DNA from 2 places in the Aeribacillus sp. JST-2 genome. Region 1 is predicted to be linked to the other one. Evidence: predicted binding sites of a transcription regulator. Region 1 holds the regulator's gene; the other holds the start of a gene.
What was found. The regulator Rex, encoded in region 1, represses fermentation and respiration genes when NADH is low (regulators of the CRP and FNR family bind a similar motif). The targets are predictions, from matches to a motif close to TTGTGAAATATTTCACAA.
Positions count from the first base shown of each region.

Region 2: a site for Rex is predicted at 3,315-3,332, ahead of AC0KTX_RS09095 (nitrate reductase subunit alpha). Genes of this name have one in related genera too.

Region 1 is NZ_JBVVUU010000016.1:47,636-55,463, reverse strand. Features, by position in the region: gene AC0KTX_RS10010 (ABC-F family ATP-binding cassette domain-containing protein) at 1-1,118, opposite strand, end outside; gene AC0KTX_RS10005 (redox-sensing transcriptional repressor Rex) at 1,446-2,087, shown strand; gene tatA (twin-arginine translocase TatA/TatE family subunit) at 2,103-2,279, shown strand; gene tatC (twin-arginine translocase subunit TatC) at 2,298-3,047, shown strand; gene AC0KTX_RS09990 (YdiK family protein) at 3,182-3,337, opposite strand; gene AC0KTX_RS09985 (lysostaphin resistance A-like protein) at 3,384-4,118, opposite strand; gene groES (co-chaperone GroES) at 4,367-4,651, shown strand; gene groL (chaperonin GroEL) at 4,709-6,334, shown strand; partial or broken gene bglA (6-phospho-beta-glucosidase BglA) at 6,839-7,488, shown strand; gene AC0KTX_RS09965 (amidase) at 7,634-7,828, opposite strand, start outside.
Region 2 is NZ_JBVVUU010000013.1:62,248-70,075, forward strand. Features, by position in the region: gene AC0KTX_RS09065 (molybdopterin molybdotransferase MoeA) at 1-724, shown strand, start outside; gene mobB (molybdopterin-guanine dinucleotide biosynthesis protein B) at 718-1,212, shown strand; gene AC0KTX_RS09075 (molybdenum cofactor biosynthesis protein MoaE) at 1,240-1,695, shown strand; gene moaD (molybdopterin converting factor subunit 1) at 1,692-1,925, shown strand; gene moaC (cyclic pyranopterin monophosphate synthase MoaC) at 1,930-2,451, shown strand; gene AC0KTX_RS09090 (Crp/Fnr family transcriptional regulator) at 2,432-3,121, shown strand; gene AC0KTX_RS09095 (nitrate reductase subunit alpha) at 3,402-7,082, shown strand; gene narH (nitrate reductase subunit beta) at 7,072-7,828, shown strand, end outside.

The sequences.
Region 1 (7,828 bases):
AATGTCGATTTTCCGATGCCGTTTGGTCCAATTAATGCAACGGCATCTTTTCGATGAATGAAAAAGCTTATGCCTGATGCGATCGTTGTTTGGCCATCGTAAGAAAGCGCTAAATCAGATGCTTTCAATACATCATTTCCGCTTTGCCGTTCGATTTCGAAGGAAAAGCGGGCTGATTTCTCGCCGCTGTTTGGTTTATCGATCAATTCCATTTTTTCAAGCATTTTTCTCCGGCTTTGAGCTCTTTTTGTCGTTGAAGCTCTTGCCAGATTTCGTTGAATAAATTCTTTCATTCGGGCGATTTCCTCTTGCTGCTTTTCATATTGTTTCATTTCCCGTTCGTAATTTTCCGCCTTTTGCCTTAAATAGGCGCTGTAGTTTCCAACATACTTCGTGCAAATAGTTTGGGAAATTTCATATATCACTTGAACGACGTTATCCAAGAAATAGCGGTCATGGGAAACAATAAGCACAGCTCCATCATAGCTTTGCAAATAACGCTCAAGCCAGCTTAACGTCTCCATATCAAGATGGTTTGTCGGTTCATCAAGGATAAGCAAATCGGGATTTGTCAAAAGAAGCTTGCCAAGCGCTAATCTAGTCTTTTGGCCTCCGCTTAAAACGGAAATTTTGGTTGAGTAATCATAATCGGAGAAGCCTAATCCATGCAAAACGGAGCGGATGTCCGCCTCGTATTGGTATCCGCCTTTTTCTTTAAATGAATGTTGAAGCAAATCATATTCTTTCATGAAACGTTCCAGTTGGCTGCTTCCTGTAGAGGGATTTATTTCCGCCATTTTTTGTTCAAGGTGTCTCATCTGTTTTTCCATTTTTCGAAGGTCTTCGAATACCGTCAGCATTTCTTCCCAAATCGAACGATCTGATTCCAACCCTGCATTTTGGGCCAGATAACCAATTGTTAAGTCCTTCGGATTTACGATTTCACCTGAATCATATGACATCTCACCGGCAATGATTTTTAATAAAGTTGATTTTCCAGCGCCGTTTCGTCCCACGAGAGCAATTTTATCTCCCGTTTGGATTTCAAGTTTAATATTCGATAGAATAAGATCAGCGCCAAAATATTTCGTAATTTGGTTTAGCTGCAATAACATCATGTTTGTTCACCTCAATCTATGATAGGATTAGTGTAGCTCATAGATTCTCATTCGAGCAAGAAAAGGTCAAGAAATTGTAACAATCATCCAAAAGACAATATGAAAAAAATAGTGTATAGTTTTAATGTAGAGCAGAGTAAAGGCTAAAACGGCTGCGCATTTAAGATGGAGAAGAGCATAGAGCAATTATGCGAACAAAAAAATTGTAAAATTATAGAAACTACTACGTGGAAGCGTTAACACGATCCGCAGTTTTAAACAGCTGTGACCTGAAATGAATAGTTTCGATCGATATCACTGTTCGTTTGTTGATAGCGAGGGATGAACATGAATCAAGATCAATCTAAAATACCGCAAGCAACTGCCAAAAGGTTGCCATTATATTATCGTTTTTTGCAAAATTTGCACGCATCAGGGAAACAACGTGTTTCCTCAAAGGAGCTGAGCGAAGCAGTCAAAGTAGATTCAGCGACGATAAGAAGAGATTTTTCTTATTTTGGAGCATTAGGCAAAAAAGGTTATGGATATAATGTGAATTATTTGTTATCATTTTTTAGAAAGACGCTTGATCAAGATGAATTGACAAAAGTCGCCTTGATTGGAGTCGGAAATTTAGGAACCGCTTTTTTAAAATACAATTTTACGAAAAATAATAACACACAAATTGTGGTTGCTTTTGATGTTCAAGAAGATAAAATAGGAAAGGAAGTTGGGGGAGTTCCTGTCTATCATTTGAATGAACTGGAAACCGTTTTGCCGGAAGACGTGCCGGTAGCCATTTTAACAGTTCCGGCTACAGAGGCGCAAAGCATTACTGATCGTTTAGTGAAAAAAGGAATTAAAGGAATATTGAATTTTACGCCGGCCCGCCTGAATGTTCCGGAAAACATTCGCATCCATCATATTGATTTATCTGTCGAACTGCAGGCGCTTGCATATTTTTTGAAGCATTATTCTGATGAACAATAAAGGAGTGTTCGCATTATGCCGACAATCGGACCTGGGAGCCTGATCCTCATCATCATTGCAGCTCTTCTTATTTTCGGACCGAAAAAACTCCCTGAACTTGGAAAAGCCGCAGGGGATACGTTAAAAGAATTTAAAAAAGCGACAAAAGGATTAACGGACGATAAAGAGGATGAAAAGAAAAAAGAAGAGTGAAAGAATGGATGAAACGTTATGAAAGATAAAAACATGTCTGTGTTGGAACATATAGCAGAGTTGAGAAAACGGCTGATCATTGTAGTCGTTTTCTTTTTCATTGCCTTCATTGCCGGTTTTTTCTTGGCCAAGCCGATCATCGTTTATTTACAGCAGACAAGCGAAGCCAAGCGTTTTGTATTAAATGCCTTTCGCCCCGCTGACCCGTTAATGGTGTATATGCAGTTTACTTTCATTATCGCCGTTGTTTTAACTTTGCCCGTTTTATTTTATCAGTTGTGGGCTTTTATCAGCCCAGGGCTTTATGAAAAAGAAAGGCGAGTGACGTTAAGCTATATTCCCATTTCGCTCATATTGTTTTTTTCAGGTGTAGCGTTCTCTTATTTCGTTTTGTTTCCGTTTGTCATAGATTTTATGGAGCGTATTGCTGATGATTTAAACATTGAGCAAATGATCGGGATCAATGAATATTTTCGGTTTTTGCTGCAGTTAACATTGCCGTTTGGTCTGTTATTCGAATTGCCCGTTGTCATTATGTTTTTCACAAGGCTTGGAATCATCCATCCGGCATTTTTGGTAAAAATCAGAAAATATGCTTATTTTGTTTTGCTCGTCATTGCAGCGATTATTACGCCGCCGGAAATCGTCTCCCATTTAATGGTAACAATTCCGTTGTTGATTTTATATGAAATCAGCATCATTGTTTCAAGATTCGCTTATAAAAGGTCGCAACAATCAAAAGCAAAAGAAGAAAAAAATCCAAAATAAAAGGTGCTGTCCAAAAAACGGTTTTTCAGACGAATTTATGAAAAAAGCAAGACCCAGGAATGCTGTTATATCAACATTCTTGGGTCTTTTACTTGGAAACATGTGAGACTAAAATGAACTTTATAGACAGTCCCTTATTTTTTGTTTTTTCGAAGCTTATAGGAAAAAGCAAACATTCGAAGCGAAACGGCAAAATCAAATGTAGCTAAAACCATCAATATGAATGTCGGGATTGACCACAAACCATCTTTTGCGCTTTGTATTGCCAAATATGTAAATAAAACTCCCATGGTGAAATAAAATAGTCCCATGGAATTCGGATTTAACTTCATACTCTCAGATGCCTCCAATAATTGTTTGAATTTGTTCCATTTGTTGAATCATGTTTTCAATGTCGTCGCGAAATATCGTTTGAATGAGCACAACGATCGTATTCATCATTGTATGGGCAAAAATAGGAACTAAAATTCGTTTTGTTTTGACATATAAAAAGGCAAACGTAAATCCCATCGAAGCATAAAGCAATATGTGTTCGGGCTCGCCATGGACGATCGCAAACAGCAAGGAACTGACAAGAGCGCCGATAAAGAAGTTTGTTTTACGATAGATAGCGCCAAAAATAATTTTTCGAAAGATGATTTCTTCCAAGATCGGGCCTATTATCGATGTGACAATGATCAAATAAGGCGTTACTTCTATCAGATCAATGATCAGCTGAGTGTTTTCCGATCCAGGGCGAATGTTAAATATATATACTTCGATATTTGCGGCAATCGTTTGGACGAAAAAAGCTAAAAAGACTCCCAAAACAGCCCATGCGACAGACTCTGCTGCTGGCGCCGCCTGAATATGGCGTTCTTTGTTTTTGACATCATGGCGGAGGAAAAATAATATCAGTAAAAGCGCTATTGTGAAACTGACAATCGACCAATAGGCTTGAGCTTGAAATAAGCTGTTATTCGGATTCTCGTCCGCACCAATTCCCAGTTTATAAAAAAGCGGCACACCGACAAAAGCAGACAACTGCATAATGGTATACGTAATGATAATCCACCAATCTTGTTTTTTCACCAATGCGTTCCCCTTTAAAAAAATTTATAAATTTATTTTAGCATAAACCGATCGTCAACATTGAGAGAGAATTTTAGATAGAACCGGCCTGTTATTATTTTGCAGCGCCGAGAAATTTTTTTAAAAGATACTTGAAAAATGAATTAGGTTTCTTTAATATAATAATTGGTGTTAGCACTCTATAATAACGAGTGCTAATAAAAAGGCAAATTTTATAAATCTCAAAAGATTTGAGGAGGTTGTTTCCCTTGTTAAAGCCATTAGGTGATCGCGTTGTTATTGAACTTGTTGAGACAGAAGAAAAAACAGCAAGCGGTATCGTTTTGCCTGACACTGCGAAAGAAAAACCGCAGGAAGGCAAAGTAATAGCAGTCGGCTCAGGTCGTGTATTAGATAATGGTGAACGAGTAGCACCTGAAGTTGCTGTTGGCGATCGCATTATCTTCTCAAAATATGCAGGCACTGAAGTAAAATACGAAGGCAAAGAATACTTAATTTTGCGCGAAAGCGACATTTTAGCTGTGATTGGTTAATGGCAGCCACAGCTTGGATATCATAATGAAATAAAATTTTGAGGAGGTTTTCGCAACATGGCAAAGGAAATTAAATTTAGTGAAGAAGCTCGTCGTGCAATGCTGCGCGGTGTTGATAAATTAGCAGATGCTGTTAAAGTAACATTGGGTCCGAAAGGCCGCAACGTTGTACTTGAGAAAAAATTCGGTTCGCCGTTAATTACTAACGACGGGGTAACAATTGCAAAAGAGATCGAATTGGAAGATCCTTTTGAAAACATGGGAGCAAAATTAGTTGCAGAAGTTGCCAGCAAAACAAATGATGTAGCAGGGGACGGTACTACAACTGCAACAGTTTTGGCGCAAGCGATGATCCGCGAAGGTCTTAAAAACGTAACAGCCGGCGCAAATCCTATGGGCGTTCGCAAAGGTATTGAAAAGGCAGTAGCAGTTGCTGTGGAAGAATTAAAAAATATCTCTAAACCAATTGAAGGAAAAGATTCTATCGCACAAGTTGCTGCCATTTCAGCTGCTGATGAAGAAGTAGGACAATTAATCGCTGAAGCAATGGAGCGCGTTGGCAACGACGGTGTCATCACAATTGAAGAATCAAAAGGTTTCTCAACAGAACTTGATGTTGTAGAAGGTATGCAATTCGACCGCGGCTACGCTTCTCCATATATGGTAACAGATTCCGACAAAATGGAAGCTGTTCTTGAAAATCCATATATCTTAATTACTGACAAAAAAATCTCTAACATTCAAGAAATTTTGCCTGTATTAGAACAAGTTGTCCAACAAGGCAAACCGTTGTTAATTATCGCTGAAGATGTTGAAGGCGAAGCTTTAGCTACATTGGTTGTGAACAAACTTCGCGGCACATTCAATGCTGTTGCTGTAAAAGCTCCAGGATTCGGCGACCGCCGCAAAGCGATGTTGGAAGATATCGCAATCCTAACTGACGGTGAAGTCATCACGGAAGACCTTGGATTAGATCTTAAGAGCGCCAATATTTCTCAATTAGGACGCGCTGCAAAAGTTGTTGTTACGAAAGAAACAACTACAATTGTTGAAGGCGCAGGAGCAAGCGATAAAATCGCAGCTCGCGTAAATCAAATTAAAGCTCAATTAGAAGAAACAACTTCCGAATTCGATAAAGAAAAACTTCAAGAGCGCTTGGCAAAACTGGCTGGCGGGGTAGCAGTCATCAAAGTTGGCGCCGCTACTGAAACAGAATTGAAAGAACGCAAACTTCGCATCGAAGACGCTCTGAACTCCACTCGTGCAGCTGTGGAAGAAGGTATCGTCTCCGGCGGTGGTACAGCTCTAGTAAATGTATACAACAAAGTGGCTGAAATTGAAGCAGAAGGCGACATTCAAACTGGCGTCAACATCGTGCTTCGCGCATTAGAAGAACCTGTTCGCCAAATCGCCCATAACGCTGGCCTAGAAGGCTCTGTCATTGTTGAACGCTTGAAAAAAGAAGAAGTCGGCGTCGGCTTTAACGCTGCAACAGGCGAATGGGTGAACATGATTGAAGCCGGAATCGTTGACCCGACAAAAGTTACTCGTTCCGCTCTGCAAAACGCAGCTTCTGTTGCCGCTATGTTCTTAACAACTGAGGCAGTAGTGGCTGACAAACCGGAAGAAAACAAAGGTAACGGCGGTATGCCTGACATGGGCGGAATGGGCGGCATGATGTAATTTGACAAAAAACCCCTTGATTTCAAGGGGTTTTTTTCATGACTATGTCGATTTGGTACCGTTGTGGTGACGAAACTGAAAAAATGATGCTAAAACTAAAATCTCAGAGGCTTCTCATAAGTTCTGAGTTGCTCCCCTTAAGATAGGCAGCCTAAAGGGAAGTTTTTCGATGCATAAAGAATTCAATAATTGTATGCTTATGAAAACAGAGATTGAACTGTTCAAGAGCTTTGTATGAGATTCATTCATGCAATGGGGAAAGAATTTTGAGGATACTCTGTGTCAAATAGACAATATTTATAAAAACTAGGCAACCTTACTTCTTTTTTCAATTGGGGTAAGGCTGTTCATCTTATCCTAGTCAAGTCCAAATTATTTTCTTTATGTCCTCTTCGATCTACTGGTTCTAACGGGGCTGTCTGAAATGAGACGTTTTTTCTTCACTTGCTTTTGTACGTTTTCCATTTTTCTCTGAAGGCATGCCGGCGGATGCCGGCTACTTGATATTTCTTTCCTGATGTACAAGTTCGTGGATATTACCCGAACTACGCTTTGAAAGAATTTGAACGGGAAGGATATAACATCAAGTTCGAAGACGGCGATGAAGAAATTTTAAGAAACGGCACTGTTGACTATTTAGGTTTTAGTTATTATATGTCGACAACCGTGAAAAGCGATGTAGAAAATGATAATACAGCAAATATCGTTAATGGCGGCTTGCCTAATAGTGCAGAAAATCCGTATATTCAATCAAGTGAATGGGGCTGGCCGATTGATCCAACCGGTTTAAGATATACATTAAACCGTTTTTATGATCGATACCAAATTCCATTATTTATTGTAGAAAATGGTTTTGGTGCTGTCGATACGTTAGAAAAGGATGGTTCTGTCCATGACCCGCAAAGAATCGAATATTTAAAAGCGCATATTGAAGCTTTAAAAAAAGCGGTCACCTACGATGGTGTGGATTTAATGGCTATACTCCATGGGGAATTATAGACATTGTGTCGTTTACAACGGGCGAAATGAAAAAACGGTATGGCATGATATACGTTGATCGTGATAATGAAGGAAATGGAACAATGAAGCGGTATAAAAAAGATTCATTTTATTGGTATAAAAATGTCATTCAAACGAATGGCGAAGAATTATAATATATAAACAAATGTAATCCTTATCCGTCCTTCTAATTGGCGGTTGTCCGACCAGAATAACATCAAAAAACAAAAATACAAAAGCGAGCTGGACTCAGTCATTTTTCCCTGAATCCGCTCAGCTTTTCTGTTTTTTTACAACTGTTCAAACGGTATCCATTTTTACATTGGGAATGGAACTTTCCTGTTCAAAGGCATAAGCGAAGCGATACAGATTTGCTTCGTCAAACGGTTTCCCGATCAGTTGCATTCCGATAGGCAATCCCGATTCCGAGAAGCCGCAGGGTACGGAGATGCTGGGGAAACCGTTAAAATTGGTGGGACTTGTCAAGCGAAGCAG
Region 2 (7,828 bases), on a different contig from region 1:
TATGAAAAGACCGAGAGTAGCCATCATCGCCACGGGCAGCGAATTGCTTGAAGTATATCAGCCGCTTGAACCCGGGAAAATCCGCAACAGCAATGCTTACATGTTGCAAGCGCAAATTTTAAGAGCACACGCTAAACCGGTTGGATGCGGAATTGTCAATGATTCGTTTGAAAATGTTTTGGCAGCTGTTAAAAACGCCATGGATGTGGCGGATATCGTTGTAACGACAGGCGGAGTTTCAGTCGGCGATTACGATTATATTCCAGCCGTCTACGAATCGCTTCGTGCCGAATTGTTGTTTGATAAAATTGCCATGCGCCCCGGAAGTGTGACATCAGCTGCTGTAGTCGACAACAAATTGTTATTTGGCTTATCCGGCAACCCTTCTGCTTGTTATGTAGGTTTTGAACTGTTTGTCCGCCCTTACATCCGAGCAATGCTCGGGCAAAAACACCGATATTTGAAAAAAATACGTGCCGAACTGGCAGCGGATTTTTTAAAACCGAATCCGTTTACAAGGTTTGTTCGCACGAAACTATCTTATCAAAATGGGAAATTGACCGTCGAACCAATTGGCAAAGATAAATCAAATATTGTCTCTTCTTTGATTGATTCCAATAGTTTGACCGTCTTGCCAGGGGGGACAAGAGGCTATCGAGCGGGAACCGAAGTGGATGTGCTGTTAACAGAAGATGAAGAAGGAGCCCCTATTTGGCAATGTTAATTATGCAAGTTGTCGGCTATCAAAACAGCGGCAAAACTACCATTATCGAAAAATGCGTCAAAGAGTTTGCTTTCCTCGGTATTAAAGTCGGTGTGCTGAAGCATCACGGCCACGGAGGCACTCCCGACGTATATCAAAAAGATTCCGTTCGCCATTTTCAAGCAGGTGCAAAAGTTTCCGCTGTTGCAGGGGAAGGGGCGCTCTTGTTGCATGCAAGGATTGATGAAAGCAAATCTATAATGAAATTCATTGAGCTTTATCAACATTTTTTTGAAATCGAGGTTTTGTTTATTGAAGGGTATAAAAAATTATCCTATCCTAAAATCGTTTGTCTTCGTGATGAAAATGACTTGGATTTGCTTGAACTTCCAAACATTCAAGCAATCGCAAGCAGAAAACCGATGAAAAAGAAACGATCGTTCATCCTCGGTCAGGATGATGACCTGCTAATAAACTGGTTAAAAAATTATCTGCATTTAAACCGATAAAATGTGAAAGGAGGCGTCTTGCAAAAAATGTTTCATATTGTCCGTGAACCGATTAATGTGTCCAGTGTGATCGACCATGTTGTCGACCGTTCTTCAGGTGCTATTGTGACGTTTGTCGGCACTGTCAGAGAGTTTACCAACGGCAAGAAAACATTGTTTTTGCAATATGAAGCTTACGAATCAATGGCGCAAAAAAAATTGGAACAAATCGGCTCTGAAATAAAAGAGCGTTTTCCGGAAGCAAAAACGGCGATTGTTCACCGCATTGGAAAATTGGAAATTACGGATGTTGCCGTAGCCATTGCTGTTTCAACGCCGCATCGCGATGATGCTTTCAAAGCATGCCGGCTTGCAATCGAACGAATCAAGGAAATCGTTCCGATATGGAAAAAAGAACACTGGGAAGATGGCGAAATGTGGGTAGGCAATCAAAAAGGAACTGTTTCATATCAAAATGGCTTTCCTGAGGAGTTGATGGAATGATCCGCCTGTTGCTGTTTGCCCATTTAAAAGAGCAATTGCAAAAAGACGAACTTTTGCTCCCGTACCAAAATATAACTGTTAAACAACTTCGGGACATTTTAAAAAACGACTATTCAATATCGGCATCCTCATCGATCATGGTTGCCGTTAATGAAGAATTTGCTGCAGAGGAGGATGTGATAGGCGATGGAGACGTCGTCGCCTTGATTCCTCCAATAAGTGGAGGGTAAAAGAATGAACTCATTTTCACATCTGAACGAACAAGGACGCGCAAGAATGGTCGATATTTCAGAAAAAGACACAACGGTCAGAACCGCCCATGCCGTTTCCAGTGTTCTTGTTGCAAAAGAAGTGTATGAAAAAATTCGGCAAGGGCAAATCAAAAAAGGAGACGTACTCTCAGTGGCTCAAGTTGCCGGTATCATGGCGGCAAAACGAACTGCCGATATTATTCCAATGTGCCATCCGATCGCATTGACAGCGGTGGACATTCACTTTCAATGGCAAGTTGATGAAAATCGTTATCAATTGGTGATCCATGCATTTGCCAAAACAAAAGGCAGTACAGGAGTGGAAATGGAAGCATTAACAGCTGCCAGTGTATGCGCCTTGACTGTCTATGATATGTGCAAAGCTATTGATAAAGGCATGATCATTGGTCAGACTTATTTGGTTGAGAAAACCGGCGGAAAAAACGGTGACTTTTTCCGAAAAGATTTAAAAAATGGTGATCAAAATGGCGAACACATTGAATGACCAACATTTAGAATCATTAAAAAAGTTGGCTTATTTAAAAGAAAAAGTTAAAAAAGGAACGTTTTTGTTCCAAGAAGGACAAGTCGGCGAAAACTTTTTTGTTGTCTCACGTGGTAAATTTCAAATCAGCAAATTTTCCGGAGACGGAAAAGAATTGTGTCTGCGTTTATGTGGACCGAACGCAGTAATGGGCGAATTAATGATTTTTTCCAATAACGGCCGATATTTATTTAATTGCCGTGCATTGGAAGATAGTGAAGTCTTAATCATCTACAATAAAACGATTGAAAAAGAACTTTTGAAAAATTCGGCGTTTGCTGTTGAGTTTTTAAAAATGATGACGGAACATTTCCGCAAGCAGCATACGAAATTTCGAGACCTTGTATTATATGGAAAAAAGGGCGCACTTTATTCCACCTTAATACGGATGTCAAATAGTTATGGTGTGAAAATTAGCAGCGGAATTTTATTAGATGTTTCAATCACCCATCAAGATTTAGCTAATTTCAGTTCAACATCACGCGAAAGTGTTAACCGCGAGTTAAATGCCTTAAAGTCAAAAGGCATTGTCTCGTTCAAAGGGAGAAAAATCATCATTCATAATCTCGATTATTTAAAAAAGCAAATCAATTGTGAAGATTGTCCAAAATCTTATTGCAATATTGAATAACCGTCAGGAAGACCGGCAGAATGCCGGCTTTTTTTTGCAAATTCAGGAAAATGGGGCAGGCTTCTTTCCATTGAAGGATCGTAAAGGAAACTGTGATAAACTGCCGCTTGTCGACCAAAAGGGAACGGCTTTTTCTTTTATGGGAAAAAGATTTTATCACGTTTTTTCGACATATTTGTGAAAACAGCAATGTTTGTGATGTGTATCACATTTATTTATTTCCGTACTTTTTATAGTGAAAGAAAGGATAAAAGGGATAAAAGAAAAGGAGTGAACAGCGTTGGCAAATGGGAAATCGTTTTTTAAAAAATTAACATATATCCAACCTATTGAAAAATACTCAGAAGGTCATAGCCAGTTATCAAATGAGGATCGTGATTGGGAAAACGTATATCGGAGAAGATGGCAGCACGATAAAGTAGTTCGTTCAACCCATGGCGTAAACTGTACAGGTTCATGCAGTTGGAACATTTATGTGAAGGACGGGATTGTTACATGGGAGGGCCAGCAGCTGGATTATCCAAGTACAGGACCGGATATGCCTGATTTTGAACCTAGAGGCTGTCCGCGCGGGGCAAGCTTTTCTTGGTATATTTACAGTCCGTTGCGTGTCAAATATCCGTATGTTCGCGGCGTTTTATGGAGTATGTGGCGCGAAGCTCTTAGAAAGCATGAAACACCGATAGAAGCATGGAAAAGCATTGTAGAAAATCCGGAAAAAGCAAATCAATATAAACAAGCACGCGGTAAAGGAGGGTTTGTGCGTGCAAAATGGGATGAAGTGCTCCAACTTGTTGCCGCCTCTTTGCTTTATACTGTCATTAAATACGGTCCAGACCGCAACATCGGTTTTTCGCCGATCCCAGCAATGTCGATGTTGAGCTATGCCGGCGGTTCACGTTTCATGTCTCTCATCGGGGGTCCAATGCTAAGTTTTTATGACTGGTATGCCGATTTGCCTCCGGCATCGCCGCAAATATGGGGCGATCAAACAGACGTTCCGGAAAGCAGCGACTGGTATAATTCCGGATATATTTTAACATGGGGTTCAAATGTCCCGTTGACAAGAACACCTGATGCCCATTTTTTGGCTGAGGTTCGCTATAAAGGGACAAAAGTTGTTTCGGTCAGTCCCGATTATGCGGAATCAACCAAATTTGCTGATGAATGGCTTAGTGTAAAACCTGGAACGGATGGTGCATTAGCCATGGCGATGGGGCATGTTATTTTAAAAGAATATTATGTCGATCGTAAAGTCGATTACTTTATCCATTACGCAAAACAATATACAGATTTCCCTTTTTTAGTGACGCTGACAAAACAGAAAAACGGACAATTTGTTCAAGACCGCTTTTTAAATGCAGCGGATGTTGGACTGGAGACAAAGAATGGTGAATGGAAACCGCTCGTTTGGAATGAAAAAACCGAAATGTATGCCATTCCAAATGGAACAATCGGTTCCCGCTGGGAAAATAACGGAACATGGAACTTGAAACTCGAGGACGAACAAACAGGCGAAGCAATCGAACCGCTCTTGTCTTTCCTTGGAACTGAAGATGAATTGGCAACAATTCAAATACCTTATTTTTCTGTTGAAGGAAATCATATTTTGCATCGAAAAGTTCCGGTAAAAAAACTTAATACAAAAAATGGAGAACTGTTTATCACGACCGTTTATGATTTAGTGTTGGCCAATTATGGCGTTGACCGCGGCATAGGCGGCGATGTCGCCAAAACGTATGATGAGAATGCAGCCTTTTCTCCGGCTTGGCAAGAAACCATTACAGGAGTAAACAGGGAAAAAGCAGTTCAAATCGCCCGCGAGTTTGCGGAAAATGCAATTGAAACCAACGGCCGTTCGATGATCATTGTCGGCGCTGGGATCAATCATTGGTTTCATTCAGATATTTTATACAGAGCCGTTTTAAATCTTGTGTTATTTGTTGGAGCTCAAGGCGTAAACGGTGGAGGCTGGGCCCATTATGTCGGGCAGGAAAAGCTGAGACCTGTAGAGGGTTTTCAAACGATTGCGATGGCCCGTGACTGGCAAATGCCTCCAAAATTGCAAAACGGAACGTCTTTCTTTTATTTCGCTACCGATCAATGGCGTTATGAAGAGTCATCGGTGGATGGTCTTGTTTCTCCGTTGCAGGATAAAGCGAGATACCACCATCACGCTGACTACAATGTGCTGGCCGTGAGACTCGGCTGGCTGCCCTCTTATCCGACTTTTGAAAAAAGCGGAATTCAGCTGTACAACGAGGCTATTTCATCAGGAGCGAAAACATTGGAAGATATCAGAAAGTTTGTTGCCAACGAGCTTAAAGAAAGAAGACTAAAATTTGCTATTGAAGATCCGGATCATGAAAAAAATTTTCCCCGCAATTTAATTGTTTGGCGGGCAAATTTAATTTCCAGCTCAGGCAAGGGGCATGAATATTTCTTGAAACATTTGCTCGGTGCTGCAAACGGATTGTTAAATGATGACGGCGATTCGGTGCGGCCTTCGGAAATTAACTGGCCTGAAAAAGCTCCGGAAGGGAAATTGGACTTATTGGTCAATTTGGATTTTCGCATGGCTGGAACGGCGTTATATTCTGATATTGTCCTTCCAGCCGCTACTTGGTATGAAAAACATGATTTAAGCAGTACTGATATGCACCCATTTGTACACCCGTTCAATCCGGCCATTGCTTCACCGTGGGAAGCACGCACCGATTGGGAAATTTTCAAATCATTAGCAAAAGCCGTTTCAGATCTGGCAAAAGAATTGGACATGAAGCCGGTTAAAGAAATTGTGGCAACACCGCTGCAACACGATACACCGCAAGAAATGGCACAGCCGTTTGGAAAAGTGAAAGACTGGAGCAAGGGCGAAGCGGAAGCTATCCCGGGGAAAACAATGCCGCAATTTCATGTTGTGGAAAGAGATTACACAAAAATTTTTGAAAAAATGATTTCCCTAGGATCGAATGTAACAGCCTCACCTTATGGTGTTAAAGGGATTAACTGGTCTGTTGAAGAGGAGTATGAAAAATTGAAAAAAACGTTAGGAACAATGAAAGAAGGGATTGGCGCAGGCATGCCTGATATCAGTGATGCTAGAAAGGCGGCTGAAGCCATTTTGACGCTCTCATCCACGACAAACGGGCGCATTGCAGTCAAGGCTTGGGAATCTCTTGAGAAAAAAACAAACATGCCTTTAAAAGATTTAGCTGCTGAAAGGGAAGAAGAATGTTTTACGTTTGCACAAATTACGACCCAACCGAGAACTGTGATCACTTCTCCTGCATTTAGCGGCTGCGAAAAAGGCGGAAGACGTTATTCGCCGTTTACAACAAATATTGAACGGCTTATCCCGTTTCGGACATTAACCGGGCGCCAGTCGTTTTATATAGATCATGAAATCATGTTGGAGTTTGGCGAAGCGATGGCAACTTATAAACCAACATTGCAGCATAAACCGTTTCAAGAAAAACGACCTGAAGCGGAAGGAAAAGAAATTACATTGAACTATCTAACTCCACACAACAAATGGTCGATCCACAGCATGTTTTTTGATTCTCAACCGATGCTTACTTTATTCCGCGGCGGTCCAACCATTTGGTTAAATAAGGATGACGCAGCTGAAGCGGATATACAAGACAACGATTGGATCGAATGTTTTAACCGCAATGGCGTTGTGGTCGCACGTGCTGTTGTTTCCCACCGAATTCCAAGAGGAATGGCATTTATGCACCATGCCCAAGATCGCCATATTAATGTTCCTAGTACGAAATTAACAAATAACAGGGGAGGAACACATAATAGTCCAACAAGGATTCATGTGAAACCGACGCACATGATTGGTGGTTATGCTCAGCTGAGCTACGGTTTTAACTATTATGGTCCAACGGGAAACCAGCGCGATTTAAACGTCATCATCCGCAAATTGAAGGAGGTAGATTGGCTTGAAAGTTAAGGCGCAAATTGGAATGGTCATGAATTTAGATAAATGCATCGGCTGCCATACGTGCAGCGTTACATGCAAAAATACTTGGACAAACCGCCTAGGTGCAGAATATATGTACTTTAACAATGTCGAAACAAAACCGGGCATCGGTTACCCGAAAAAATGGGAAGATCAAGAAAAATATAATGGTGGATGGGAATTGGATGAAAATAGGAATCTGCGATTGAAATCCGGTTCCAAAACAAAGCGGATGCTCAACATTTTTTATAACCCGGATTTGCCGACGATTGATGACTATTATGAACCATGGAATTATGATTACGAAACATTAACGAACAGTCCTGAAAAAAAACATCAGCCTGTCGCCCGGCCAAAATCAGTTCTGACGGGGGAATATATGGAAGTGAAATGGGGGCCAAACTGGGAAGATGATTTGGCCGGCGGCAACGTGACAGCACTGGAAGATCCGAATGTCTTAAAAATGGAAAACTCCATTAAGTCCGAATTTGAAGATGTCTTTATGATGTATTTGCCGCGCATTTGTGAACATTGCATCAATCCGTCCTGTGTTTCGGCATGTCCTTCCGGTGCTATGTATAAGCGGGAGGAAGACGGAATTGTTTTGGTTGATCAAAATGCATGCCGCTCATGGAGATTTTGTGTATCCAGCTGCCCCTATAAAAAAGTTTATTTTAACTGGAAGACGAATAAAGCGGAAAAATGTACCCTTTGTTTTCCTCGAATTGAAGCAGGTT